Regions from separate parts of the Rhizobium sp. R339 genome, predicted to be linked through region 2. Evidence: predicted binding sites of a transcription regulator. Region 2 holds the regulator's gene; the other holds the start of a gene.
The links. Region 2 encodes LexA, which represses DNA repair genes until DNA is damaged. Its sites were predicted from a motif close to TGTTCNNNNTGTGTTCNG; they were not measured.
Positions count from the first base shown of each region.

Region 1: dinB (DNA polymerase IV) is a predicted target of LexA. The motif match lies at 4,738-4,755, and genes of this name have one in related genera.

Region 1 is NZ_LOKV01000027.1:337,021-344,252, reverse strand. Features, by position in the region: gene ATY76_RS30435 (GAF domain-containing protein) at 1-1,246, opposite strand, end outside; gene ligD (DNA ligase D) at 1,635-4,268, opposite strand; gene ATY76_RS30425 (hypothetical protein) at 4,318-4,626, opposite strand; gene dinB (DNA polymerase IV) at 4,799-5,887, shown strand; partial or broken gene ATY76_RS30415 (SOS response-associated peptidase family protein) at 5,884-6,356, opposite strand; gene ATY76_RS30410 (SOS response-associated peptidase) at 6,622-7,212, shown strand.
Region 2 is NZ_LOKV01000003.1:154,476-161,707, forward strand. Features, by position in the region: gene kdsA (3-deoxy-8-phosphooctulonate synthase) at 1-175, opposite strand, end outside; gene ATY76_RS07420 (VOC family protein) at 172-1,068, opposite strand; gene lexA (transcriptional repressor LexA) at 1,266-1,985, shown strand; gene ATY76_RS07430 (ComEC/Rec2 family competence protein) at 1,966-4,392, opposite strand; gene gltA (citrate synthase) at 4,683-5,972, shown strand; gene lpxB (lipid-A-disaccharide synthase) at 6,001-7,170, opposite strand; gene ATY76_RS07445 (LpxI family protein) at 7,167-7,232, opposite strand, start outside.

The sequences.
Region 1 (7,232 bases), on a different contig from region 2:
GATGGTATCGGCCAGTAATGTGGCCCGAACCGGGGGCTGCCCAGTCTCCTCGAATGGTGAAGCCGTCCTCGTCTGCGTCCATATCGGCGTAGGCGCAAACGGACACACCTAATTGTTGGCCGAGCATGCGCGTGCTGGTTTCCAATATGGAATCCGCGTCGTGAAGCGCGGATGTCGCCTTGCCAAGCGCGTCCAGAAAATCCAGCCGCGCCGTATAACGTGCCTTCTCCGCCTCTGATTTTGCGCGCTCGACAGCTGACCACGTCCGTTCGGCAACCTCCGTCGCGAGAGCAATATCGTTATCTGTCCACTTGTGTGGAATGGGGTGGTGAAGAAACAACATAGCTCTGAACCGGCCATGTTTGATCAGGGGCACTGCCAAGACTGTTCTTGATCCGATCGCATGGAACGCCGCAGCCATGCTTCCGACCCGATGGTCCCGGTCCACGTCGTCTACGCACATGACCCGCCCGGCCTTGAGCTCGTCGATGATCGGCGGACCGAAGTCATTCATGCGGTATTTTCCCGCTACACTTGCGATGCGCCCATCCGTCCAGTCGCGCTCCACGGTGACATGTTCTTCTTTTTCATCGATTTCACCGTAACCAACCCGTGCTATGCCGAGCGCTCTGCCCAACGCTTCGGAAGCCGCGGCCATCACTGCAACCGGATCGGCGATATCCCTGAGGGTCTCCTCCAACGCGAGATGGAAGGACTGTCTGTTTTCCAGCATGACGCGCCGGGTGGTTTCGGTGACGGCACAGAACATCCCCCGCACCACACCCTGATGATCGCGAACCGGCGAATACGAGAAGGTAAACCAACTTTGCTCGTCATAGCCCGCCCGGTTCATAACGAGCGGAAGGTCCTCGCGGAAAGTTGCGATGCCTTTCATCGCCCTGTCGATAAGCGGAAAGATGTCCTCCCAGATCTCCTGCCAGATATCCTTGAACCGCGCCCCAAAGGCGGCCGGATGCTTGCTTCCGAGTATCTGCGCATAGGCATCGTTGTAAAGGAAGGTCAGTTCCTCGCCCCATGCCACGAACATCGGGAACTGGCTATCGACCATGAGCGCCGTCACCGACTTCAAAGACTGATCCCAATGTTCCGGCGGACCAAGGGGCGTAGGTGCAAAGTCAACCGTTCTCAGGAGACCCACGACTGGGTTTGACGTGAGCTCGGTCTCCAAACCTTCAGACCGGGCAGCCATCAGTCCCTCATCAGTGCAGATCCCAGTATCCGTCATTGCGCCCCCGCGTGTTAAAGCGACAGTCAACGTTTTCGACCGCGACAGAGTTCCGCACCCGCTAAGCTAACGTATCGCGGTGCTGGAGAGGCTCGTATTCGCGGGGGGACTTGCGGCCGACGAGGGATGCGACAAGCGGACATCGTTTTTCACATACGAACTTGCCCCGTCCCGGTGGACGAGGCTTTTCGTACGATCGAACGGTAACCTAGACGCAGCTGGGTTGGTTCACGATCGTAGGAATGGCTATACGCTGCACGTAGATGCCCTCGCAGCTTTGATCTGATCCCGAAGTGGTTCGTGCGGAGCTTTGGTGCGCTCCCATCGAGCAATGCTCCGCGCGGTCCGACAATTTCATATTTATCGGACACGACGTGACCCTATCAGTCTACGCTGCCCGTCGCGATCTTCCGAGGCGCTTGATTGCTTGCTCAAGCGGCCGCTCGCCGTCGCAATAGTCCTGCCAGGCGGAGCTTTTGGCAAGCAGCGCCGGCACCGTGCGAAGCGTAAACCGCTTCGGGTCAAGATCGGACTTCACCTGCGCCCAGGTGAGTGGCATCGACACGGTAGCGCCGGCACGGGCGCGCGGTGAAAGCGGTGCGACGGCCGTCGCCATCCGGTCGTTGCGGAGATAGTCGAGGAAAATCCTGCCGCCGCGAAGGCTTTTGGTCATCTTGATCAGATAGAGGTCGGGATTGTCACGCGCCATCTGCTGGCAAACATCATGCGCGAAACCCTTGGCCTCCGCCCATAAGAGAGGCTTGCGTTTGTTCACGGCAAGCGGGGTGACGACATGCAGGCCCTTGCCGCCCGTCGTCTTGCAGAAGCTGACGAGGCCGAGCTCGTCGAGCCGGTCGCGCATCTCGCGGGCGGCCGCGACCACGGTCGCAAACGGCACGTCCGGACCAGGATCAAGGTCGAACACCAAACGGCCGGGCACCTCCGGTTTGCCCGGCTCACAATTCCACGGATGCAGCTCGACACCGCCGATCTGGGCGATCGCCGCCAGCCCCTCGATCCGATCGATCTGCAGGTAAGGCTTCTTGTCGCCGAAGACCTTCACCAGTTCGAGCAGGTTAGAGGTGCCGGGCATGGCATGGCGCTGAAAGAACTGCTCGCCGCCAATGCCGTCGGGCGCTCGGATGATCGAACAGGGCCGGCCCTTGATGTGATCGATCAACCAGGCGCCTACGGCCTCATGGTAGCGCGCAAGCTCTTCCTTTGTGACGGGCTCTCCATCACCAGCATCCGGCCAGAGCGGCTTGTCGGGGTTGGAGATGAGGACACCCATGACCTCGGCCTTCGCGCCTTTGCGGCGAGCGGGTTTGTGTCTGGCGGCCGCGGCAGGTTCAGCGATTTCGGTCCTGGCCGGCGCCGGATTTTCGGCCTCGACTTCTCTTGCCGGCTTGTCCTCGCGCAGGCCCTTGAAGGCAGCCTGTCGGACGAGGCCGTCCGCGGTCCACCCTTCAAATTCGATCTCCGCGACAAGCTCGGGCTTCACCCAGACAACTTCGGCTGTCCGCTTCGGAGCGCCGACACCGGTGAATGGCGACCTCGCCGTTTCGAGAGCCTGCAGTTTCGGCAGCAGCGTCTCGACTTTTTTGGCGCCGTAGCCGGTTCCGACACGCCCGACATAAACGAAGTGATCGCCGCGGTGCACCCCGGCCAGCAGGGATCGGAATCTGCCGTTGGTCTTGGCATAACCTCCGATCACCACCTCGTGCCCGGCCCGACATTTCGACTTCGCCCAGGTATCGGTGCGCCCGGATTGATAGGGTGCATCCATCTGCTTGGAGATGACGCCCTCGAGGTGCAGCTTGCAGGCGGAGCGGAGCACGGCGTCGCCGCCGGACTCGAAATGTTCAACATAACGGATGTGGGGATCGTCGCCGGTAGCGGTCAGAAGCTTTTGCAGCCGCTCCTTCCGCTCGACCAGGCGCATCGACCGCAGGTCCTCTCCGCCATCGAACAACAGGTCGAACGCGAAGTAGACAAGGTCTCCTGTCTTGCCTTCCGACAGGGCCGCCTGAAGTGCGGCAAAATCCGGTGCGCCATTCTCATCAAGCGCGCAGATCTCGCCATCGATGATGCAGTCGGGCAGTGCGGATGCGGCATCGGCGATCGCTGGATACTTCCTAGTCCAGTCGAGACCTTTGCGTGTCTTCAGCGTCGCCGTTCCATCGGCGACCCGCATCTGGATGCGATAACCGTCGAACTTGATTTCGTGCAGCCAGTCGTCGCCGGCCGGCGGACGATCGAGCCTGTCGCAAAGCTGCGGCTCGATGAAATCCGGCAGGTCGACCACGGTGGATGTCGCGAGATCCTTGCTGGACCTCTTCTTGCGTTCGGCGGCGGCCAGGCCATGCTTGCTGTCCCAGACGGCATCCGCCTCCACATCCGCGTTCGCCATCATGAACGGTCGCGGCTTGCGCCCCTTGCCTTCGGCGATTTCATCCATGCTGCGGCCGGAAGCGACCGAGGTCGCGTTCTCCTCCAGGACAGCCGCACCGTTTTCGTCGACCGAATGATCGTCATGATGTTTGATCAGCAGCCAGTTCGTCCGCTTGCCGCCATCGCGGTCATTGCGCATGCGCACCAGCACGAAGCTGCCATGCAGCCGCTTGCCCTCGAGCGTGAACTTGAAATCGCCCTTCCTCAAGGTTTCTTCCGGAGACTTGCTGCCCTCCGGCTCCCAATAGCCGCGGTCCCACAACATCACCGTGCCGCCGCCATACTGGCCTTTCGGGATCGTGCCTTCGAAGTCGCCGTAATCGAGCGGATGATCCTCGACCTCGACAGCCAGCCGCTTGTCATGCGGATCGAGCGATGGCCCCTTGGTCACCGCCCAGGATCTGAACACACCGTCGAGCTCGAGCCTGAGATCATAGTGCAGCCGTGTGGCATCGTGCTTCTGGATCACGAATCGGCGCCGGTTCGACGGTTTGACTCGCGTCTCACCGCTGGGTTCGCTGGTTTTCTTGAAATCGCGCTTGGCCCGGTATTTCGAAAGATTGTCGGCCATGAAACTCGAACTCCTATCAACGCGCACCGGCGCTAGCTTCCTTCACCGCTTATCGCTGTGAGACCCTCAGCGCGCCAGCATCCCCGAGACTGCGCCGGACGGCGGCGACTTGGCTGGAAGCGATATCCGCCGAAACGACGATCTCGCCTTCCAGCGGTGCGTCCTGACGCGCGCCTCCGCCATGCGAGGCATCGCCGCCCGAGGGCGCCGCGCCGGCACTATTCCGGTTGCTCGCCGACTGGATGAATATGTCTGGTCTGGATATGCCGTGCTGCTGAACCAGATGTTCGACGGCGAGATCAGCCGCTTCTCGGGTTTCGAACGTGGCTGTGATCGTCGTGGTGCTGTCATCGGCCATTAAGGTCTCCTGATGTTGCTTTCCTCAAATGAGAACGCGGCCGGCGGCTGCTAGTTTCGACAGCAGGCCCGGACGCCCCCTCAAATGTTGATATCGCGCCAAAGCCTGCTATGTTCTGTTTTTGTTTCGGCGCACATCACCTGCCGACGCCATCGCGATCGCTGAAGCCGCCATGAACGACATGAGTTCGACCCCCGTCCGAAAAATCATCCACGTCGACATGGACGCGTTCTATGCGTCGGTGGAGCAGCGCGATAATCCGGAATTGCGCGGTAGACCGGTTGCGGTGGGCGGATCGGCCGCCCGCGGCGTGGTGGCCGCAGCAAGCTACGAGGCCCGCAAATTCGGTGTCCACTCGGCGATGCCGTCGGTGACGGCGAAGCGAAAGTGCCCAGACCTGATCTTCGTGCCGCCGCGCTTCGAGGTTTATAAGGCGGTGTCGCAGCAGATCCGCGAGATCTTCGCCGAATATACGCCGATAATCGAGCCGCTGTCGCTCGACGAGGCCTATCTCGATGTCACCGAAAATCTCAAAGGCATCGCGATTGCCACGGAGATCGCGTCGGAGATCCGCGCGAGGATCAAGCAAGTCACCGGCCTCAATGCGTCGGCCGGGATATCCTACAACAAGTTCCTCGCCAAGATGGCGAGCGATCTGAACAAGCCGAATGGCCAAGCCGTTATCACCCCGAGGAACGGACCGGCCTTCATCGAGACTCTCCCCATCAAGAAATTTCACGGCGTCGGCCCTGCCACGGCGGAAAAGATGCACCGGCTCGGAATCGACAACGGCGCCGATCTCAAAGGGAAGACGCTCGAGTTCCTGGTGGAGCATTTCGGGAAGTCGGGACCCTATTTTTATGGCATTGCCCGCGGTACCGACGAGCGCCAGGTCAAGCCGAACCGGGTGCGCAAATCCGTCGGCGCCGAAGACACGTTTTCGCAGGACCTCCATGCCTTTGAGCCGGCCCGTGAAGGGCTGCAGCCGTTGATCGAAAAGGTGTGGGGCTATTGCGAGACGAATGGGATCGGCGTCAAGACGGTGACGCTCAAGGTCAAGTATGCCGACTTCAATCAGATTACCCGCAGCAAGACTGTTCCCAGTCCTCTGGCCGCGATCACCGATCTGGAGGAGATCGTCGGCCTGCTGCTGGCGCCGATTTTTCCGCCGCGCAAGGGCATTCGCCTGCTCGGCGTCTCGCTGTCGTCGCTCGAAAGGCGCGCCGCCGGAACGGAGCCGCAGCTGAGATTGGCGCTTTAGATCGCCAGCGTCGGGCTCGGCAGGCGCGCGCGGGCATCGTGCTTAACCCGGAACGTGCCTGCCGGCAATGACCGCAGGATTTCCTCTTCGCGAACAAGGCCGTCGATCCAGCCCACGCGCTGGTCGCGTGTCAGGACCACCATCTGCCGGTGTGAATAGGCGCGATATCGGCATTCGCCACGATGGTCAGGATGGCGCAGTCCTCCGCCCAATTCACAGCCGCCGGGCGCCAGATCCCCGCAAAATAGAACCGGTCGCCATTGGCGAGCGAGAAGCTGAAGCTCTTGTGGCGAAACTCCGAGACGGCACCAGGCAGGTGGGTGGGAAACGTCCTTCCGAACGGATGAGGTTCACCGCGCGCGGACCGCCGCCGCGTGGGCGCCAATCCCCAAGGCAGTTCCACTATCTCTACATCGCCGTCATGGCGCTTGACGATAACGCGGCGCTCGTTGAACGGCTGAGGGATAATCGTGTGCGGTTAGCCGAAAACTGCTAATCTCCCCGAATGCGCGCCGGTGAGACCGAACTTCAAATGGTCATGCGACACGTTCGAGATGGTGCCGCCATCGTCGCGCGGCAAACTGGGCTTTCTCAAAAAACTCGTCACGCTCCGCCTGCCAACAAGGGATGCCGAGGAACTGCTCGTCCTGCTGGAGCGCATACAAACTGAGCATATATTGCACCTGCAGCGGCTCGGTCGCGAGTTGATGAGGCCACCCTCGAAGGGAAGAGCTATGTGCAATGATTATCGGTTGATGGTGGATATCGCCTCGGTTGTCGAGGATTTCGCCGATCTGAAGATCAAGATCCGTTTCGGTGAAGGCGCGCCGAACCTCGAAGCGCGCGAGGACATCAAGATCACAGATATCGGCCCGATCGTCAGGACGATCGGCGGAGCCCGCGATGAAGCCGAGCTCGTGCAGCGGCGTTGGAGCTGGCCCGGACCGAACAAACGGCCGGTTTATAATTTCCGGTCGGAAGGTCGGGAGTTCACTTCCAATCGCTGCCTGATCGTTGCCGATGGCTTTTACGAGTTCACCGATCCGAAGGACCCGAAAAAGAAGCGCAAGGACAAGTGGCTGTTCACGAAGACGGACGAGCCGATCTTCTGCATCGCCGGCATCTGGCGCGAAACGCCGGAGGTCGGCCAAGCCTTCACTATGCTGACGATGGAGCCGGGGCCGGACATTGCGCCGTATCACGACCGGCAGATCGTCATCCTCGAACGCGGCTCCTGGGCAGATTGGCTTGACCCGGCGGTTTCCGCGAAGTCCTTGATCAAGCCGCTCGCGGTGGGCACCCTTTCTGTGCAGCAGGTCGGCTGAACCGGAATAGCCCCGCGCCA
Region 2 (7,232 bases):
GGCCGATGCCGAGCTTGCCGCAAAGCTCCTTCAGCGTCTCGGCCACCATGAAGGCGTGATCGCGGCTTTCCATCTGGCAGGGGCCGGCGATCAGCGACAGGCGGCCGGTATTGGAAAAGGTGACCTGACCGTTGCCTTCGCCGATCTTGACTTCGGAATTCGTATTGGAGCTCATCGTGGTTCCTCGAAGGCGAAGAGCGTGCCCTGCCCGGGCGCGGGCTTCACCAGAATGCGATTGTTCTTGCGCGTGTAGGTCACCCCGTTAGCAGCCAAATGCGCTTCTGTCACGGCAAGATCGGCGACATTGAAGAGGACGGCCCGCCCGCGCAGGCCGCGTTCGGCGTGCGAAACGGCGATCTCAAAATAAGCTTCCAGCCCTTCCGGCGTCATCAGGTTGATCTTTGCATTCGACGCCGCGATCTTCACGCCGAAGCCGGTTTTCTCGATCGCCGATTGTCCCGCGGCAAGGCCGACGAAAGTTCCGAATGCCGCAGCGTCCGGCGCGCTAAGCGCCACCTCGGCAATGCCTGTGACGCCATTTGCATGCGCCTCCAGCGCGCCGCGATCTGCCGGGAGCGGACTGATACGCTCGACACTGAAGAGGAAGAAGTCAGGTGCGCGCAGGTCAGCGGCAAAGGCGAGCTTGAAGCCGGCGATGCTTTCAGATCCATCCGGCATCGTCATCGGCCGGCTGAACTGCAGCATTTCACCGGCGCTCGATGCCTTGCCAACGAAGTTATGATGATCTCGGCCAGCATCCGCAGTGCCGAAAGCCACCGCCGAAAGCCCCTCATCGCCGCAGCGGAAGCGGAAAGCTTGGTTGCGGGCGATAAACACATTGCCCTTCCGCGCCGATGCCTCGCTCTCCTCGACGCTCGCTACCCCGAGCGGCTCCAGATAGGTCTTGTCGGCAAAGAAGACGCAGGCATTCTCCGTCCCGAAGGGATGGCGCGCATCGGCGGCGACGGTGAAGCCGAGCTTGCCGAGCCTCTCTCGCGCCAGATCGATATTGACGACGGGCAGCACCAAGTGATCCAGCGGATGCGGGTTGGCGGAATGCCTGTTCATGATATCCCCTCCCGAAACAGCTAGAGATGTGCGCCAGTGCTCATCTCAATTCAAGGCCTGCCCGGCGATCCGGCGAATGAAAATAAAAATCTCAACGAGTTGGAGCCAAGTTTTACGGAAATTTAGCTACTTGCGGAACACATATGGAACATATAGTGTCTGTTCTGGATTTGTTTCAATCACGGGGTCTGACGTCGATGCTCACGCGCAAACAACAGGAGCTTCTCCTTTTCATTCATGAGCGCATGAAGGAATCCGGCGTTCCGCCGTCTTTCGACGAGATGAAGGATGCCCTGGATCTGGCTTCCAAGTCCGGCATTCACCGGCTGATCACGGCGCTCGAGGAGCGCGGCTTCATTCGCCGCCTACCGAATCGCGCTCGCGCCCTTGAGGTCATCAAGCTTCCGGAAGCCTACAGCCCCAGCATCCAGCCCCGGCGCGGCTTTTCGCCGAGCGTCATCGAAGGCAGCCTCGGCAAGCCCCAGCCTGTGGCCGCGCCCGCTCCAGCAAAGCCCGTTGCCGATAACGGCAACTCGGTTTCGGTGCCGGTCATGGGCCGCATCGCCGCCGGCGTTCCGATCTCGGCGATCCAGAACAACACCCACGACATCGTCGTTCCAGCCGATATGCTCGGCAATGGCGAGCATTATGCGCTCGAGGTCAAAGGCGATTCGATGATCGATGCCGGCATCTTCGACGGCGACACCGTGATCATTCGCAACGGCAGCACCGCCAATCCCGGCGACATTGTCGTCGCGCTCGTCGACGACGAGGAAGCGACGCTGAAGCGTTTCCGCCGCAAGGGCGCATCGATCGCCCTGGAAGCGGCCAACCCGGCTTACGAGACCCGTATCTTCGGGCCTGATCGCGTCAAGGTTCAGGGCAAGCTCGTCGGTCTCATCCGCCGCTATCACTGACATCGATTACGCCGGATTCGGCGAAATTGCCGGTGCGCCAGTCATAGGCGCGATGGCGCGTCCATGGCCTCGACAGCAGGCCGAATGCGGTGACGGTTTGCGGACCGTCATCCGTAAAGCGCAATTCGACGGAACCGCTCTTGCGGAGCGTCTCTCCGGTGAAAAGCATTGCGCCTGAGCGGCAACGGTCGAAGCGCAGCCGCACCGACGTCACGACGATGTTGCCCACATCGCAGGCCGGACCGAGATAGGCGGCATTGTCGATGACGGTCAGGACCTTTCCACTGGCAAGCCGCGATATGCACCAGGCCTTTTTGACGCAGGAAAAGCGGTTTGTTTCGCCGCCCGTTGCGGCGGCCTGCATCGCGGTCCTCACCTCCTCCTGCTGATCTGCGGAAAGCTTGAGGCGCCGATCTTCTCCTTCCGGAATCGCCGGGCCTTCCAGCATCTTCGGAGGATGATGCGTGGGCAGGACCAATGCTCGCTGCCACTGATCGAAGATGAAATCCGAAGGCTTCGGGCGATTGGAAGCCATAGCGGTCGCCTCCACGACCGCGACCAGAGCGCCATCCTCCGAAATCACCAGATCCGGGGCGCGAGGAGCCGGCAGAAGCAGCAAAACAAGCGTCGAGCCGGCAATGACGGCAGCACCGATATGCCGCAACCGGGTGCGTAGCAGGGTCACGAGCAGGAAGCCGGCGACAGCCACTGCAAAGTACCAGCCGGGCAACCGTCCGACCCCGATGTCGCCGCCCCAGCCGGAAACCGTCTTTGCGACCGCGATCACCAGATCGAGGCCGAATCCAACCACCTTCCAGGGCACGGCATCCAGGCCGAAAGGCATGAGCAGCATCGCCAGCAGCCCGGCCGGCATGACGATGAAGGAGATGATCGGCATCGTCGCGAGATTTGCCGGCAGGCCGTAAGCGGTCAGGCGATGAAAATGCTCGATCGAAAACAGCGCGGTCGAAAAGCCGCCGATCAGCGAGGTCAGGAAGACGCCGATGAAGAACCCCGCCACCGGAACGATGGGCCTGATGATCGGCAATTTCAGAAAGGCGTTTTCCCGGACGCGCCGGTCCTTCCACATCTGATACCCGGAAACCAATGCCAATGTCGCAGCAAAGGACATCTGGAAGCTCGGGCCCAACACCTCGGAGGGCGAAATGGCGATAATGACAAGCGCGGACAGCGCGACATTGCGCAGGCTGATCGACGGCCGGTCGAAGAAGACGGCAATCAGCATCACGGCCATCATGATGAAAGCGCGCTCGGCCGAGACGGCGAAACCGGAGATCAGGAAGTAGGCCGTGACGGCAAGGAGCGCGCCGGCGGCGGCGATCTTCTTCGTCGGATAGGCCTGGGCGACGACGGGAAAGAGGCTGAGCAGCATTCGAAAGCCGACGAAGAAGATGCCAGCGGACAAGGCCATATTGAGACCCGATATGGCGATGATATGGGCAAGGCCAGACTGGCGCAGCGCCTCCGTCGTCTCGTTCGAAATGGCGCGCCGTTCGTCCGTCACGAGGGCGGCCGCAAAAGCGCCGGTGTCGCCGGGCAGCACCGATCTTATGCGATCGCCGATGCCGCTGCGCAGCCGGTAGAGCCATTCGAGCAGCGCCTCGGGCACTGATGCCGCGGCCTGCGGGCCTGCCTGCAAGTCGACCTTCTCAGGCGCGCCGTAGAAGAAACCGTTCGCGCCGATGCCGTCAAAATAGGCGCCGAAGGAGAAATCGTTGAGTTCGGGAAGCGCCGGACCTGACGGCGGCGTCAGCCGCGCCCTGCCGGTAATGATGTCGCCGATCTCGAAGGGTGCGCCGGTGCTGCGGGCGATTGCGGTTACACGCTCCGGCGGCCGCTTCAGCGTCGGCGCCTCGGTGGCGGTGACGGCGAGAATGTAGCGCCATCGCCCGCGGTCGTCGCCCTCGCGCCGCTCGACGCGGCCTGTCACCGTCGTCGTCACGGCGGAATCGAGGATCACCGTCGAGGCTCGCCAGGTCTCCAGCTGCGCTGACAGCATGCCGCAGACCACGAAAGCAAGCGCCAGCAGCATTGCCCGCAAAACCACCCTGCTGCTACCGATCACGAGGATCGCGACCGCCAGCGCCAACAGGCAGAGCAGCAATGCAACGACTGGAAAATCCGATGCCGCGAGAAACCAGAAAGCGGCTCCTGCGCCGAGAAAGACCGGCGAGAACAGCAGCAGGCGGCCATGATCAGCCTCCTCGCCCAGCATGCGAAGGCCGGCACGCAGCGCTCGCGCGGCTGCGGCCGGCAGCCGGTGACGCAACGGCGCCGCCGCCTGCGTTCTTGCCGGCCGCGTCACCACGAGCGCCGAAAGACCTGCGGAATCGGCAGGCCGAGCGCCTGCTTCCGGCCGCAATTCGACTGTCTTCAACCCCTGCATGCGTCGCCCAAAATCACCCGCCAAGGCAGCCAGAATGCAGCGTCCTCTCAAATCCCGCAAGGATAATCGATTGAAATATGAGGGAAAATCGCGAGCACCAAAAGACCAGTCGAATCATCGGCTTCCGCTATGCACGCAGTTCATCGCTGCAGTGCCTAAAAGGTGATGCCGCAATGCACAAAATGGCGTCACGGTAACTTGGCATTAGCTTCGCGATCATATAGCTATCGGTGAGGACGCTTAACCCCTATGGCGCTTTTGTGGCGCCACCGACATTTCGGAGGATCAGTATGACGGATCAAAGCGCTACAATAAAAATCGGTGACAAATCAGTCGACCTCGCCGTCAAAAGCGGCACGATCGGCCCGAGCGTCATCGATATCGGTGCTCTCTACAAGAACACTGCCTCCTTCACGTACGATCCGGGTTTCACCTCGACCGCATCCTGTGAATCGAAAATCACCTACATCGATGGCGATGAGGGCGTTCTGCTGCATCGCGGCTATCCGATCGAGCAGCTTGCAGAACACGGCGACTTCCTGGAAGTCTGCTATCTCCTGCTTTACGGCGAACTGCCGACCGCCGCTCAGAAGAAGGATTTCGATTATCGCGTCACGCACCACACGATGGTGCATGAGCAGATGAGCCGCTTCTTCACCGGCTTCCGCCGCGATGCGCATCCGATGGCCGTCATGTGCGGCTGCGTCGGCGCGCTGTCGGCCTTCTATCACGACTCGACCGACATCACCGATCCGCACCAGCGCATGGTCGCCAGCCTGCGCATGATCGCCAAGATGCCGACGCTGGCCGCCATGGCCTACAAGTACCATATCGGCCAGCCCTTCGTTTACCCGAAGAACGACCTCGACTATGCGTCGAACTTCCTGCGCATGTGCTTTGCCGTTCCTTGCGAGGAATATGTGGTCAATCCGGTGCTTTCCCGCGCCATGGACCGCATCTTCATCCTGCATGCCGATCACGAGCAGAACGCTTCGACCTCGACCGTCCGCCTCGCCGGCTCGTCGGGCGCCAACCCGTTCGCCTGCATTGCAGCTGGCATCGCCTGCCTCTGGGGCCCCGCCCACGGCGGCGCCAACGAAGCGGCGCTCAACATGCTGACGGAGATCGGCACGGTCGACCACATTCCTGAATATATTGCCCGCGCCAAAGACAAGAACGATCCGTTCCGCCTGATGGGCTTCGGTCACCGCGTCTATAAGAACTACGATCCGCGCGCCAAGATCATGCAGAAGACGACGCATGAAGTGCTCGGCGAGCTCGGCATCAAGGACGATCCGCTGCTCGAAGTGGCGATGGAGCTGGAGCGCATCGCGCTCACCGACGAATACTTCATCGAGAAGAAGCTCTATCCGAATATCGACTTCTACTCCGGCATCACGCTGAAGGCGCTGGGCTTCCCCACGACCATGTTCACCGTGCTCTTCGCGCTCGCCCGCACCGTCGGCTGGATCGCGCAGTGGAACGAAATGATCGAGGATCCGGAGCAGCGCATCGGCCGCCCGCGCCAGCTCTATGTCGGCGAACCGAAGCGCGATTACATCCCGGTTTCGAAGCGCTGAAGGCTGACCAAGACAAAAGAAAACCCGGTCAGAGATGGCCGGGTTTTTTATTGGCGAGAACGTCGAGCAATATCTGCGCCGCGTGCTCTCCCGGCGGTCTTTCCGTCTGCATCCGCTGCCACATGAGCTCGTAGCCTTCCTTCATCGCCTTGAGCTGATAGGTGTCGGCCGACAGCCTTTCCATCCAGCGTGCGAGGCTTGCGCCGCGAACGACATCGTTCAGATATTCCGGTACGACCGCATAATCGGCAATCAGGTTCGGCAGGGCGCCGGTCCAGGTCTTGATACTCGATGTCAGCATGCGCATGATCCAATCGACCTTATAGGCGGAAACGACGGGAACATTGGCAAGCGCCAGTTCGAGTATGACAGTTCCGGACGCCGCCATGGCCGCATCGGCTTCAGCGAAGGCCTTCCATTTCGCTTCCGCGCCGACGACGATCTCCGGCTGCACCGCCCATCCCGCCGTCATTTCGCGAACGAGCGCTTGCCTGTGCGGCACGGTGGGCAGAATGAAGCGCTTCGAGCCGTTGCGGGCGACAAGCTCGTTCGTTGCGGCCTCGAAGTAAGGCAGCAGCTTCTTGATCTCGGAGGAACGCGAGCCGGGAAGAAGAAGGATCGGGCCGTTGCCGGGCTGCCTGCCGGCGCGCAGGCGACGGGTCTCCAGCAATGCAGGCTCGGCAGTCAGGCGATGCCCGACATAGGTCGTTGCCGGTCCGCCGAGCGCACGCATCACTGCCGGCTCGAAGGGCAGGACGGCGAGCACGTGATCGACATAGCCGAGCATGCGCGTCGCGCGATATTCCTTCCAGGCCCAGACGCTTGGACAGACATAGTTGACGACAGGCAGATCGGGCAGCGCGGTACGCACGCGCTTGGCCACGCGATGGGTGAAATCCGGGCTGTCGATAATGAGCAGGATATCCGGCCTAGCCTCGATGATACCGGCCGTCGTCCTGCGGATCAGGGTGAACAGCCTCGGCAGCCGGCTCAGCACCTGGGTGATGCCCATGATCGACAGCTCGGAAAAATCAAACAGGGATTTCAAGCCTTCGGCCTGCAGCCCCTCGCCGCCGACGCCGACGAGCTCCACCGGTCCGGCATGAATGCGCTTGAGCGCGGCGATGAGATCGGCGCCGAGCAGATCACCCGAGACCTCGCCGGCGATGACGGCGATCTTCAGCGGCACGCCACTCATTCGAGCCCCCATGCCGGCAGGCCGCGATCGATACCGCAGACGAAAAGCCCGGCCTCATCGGC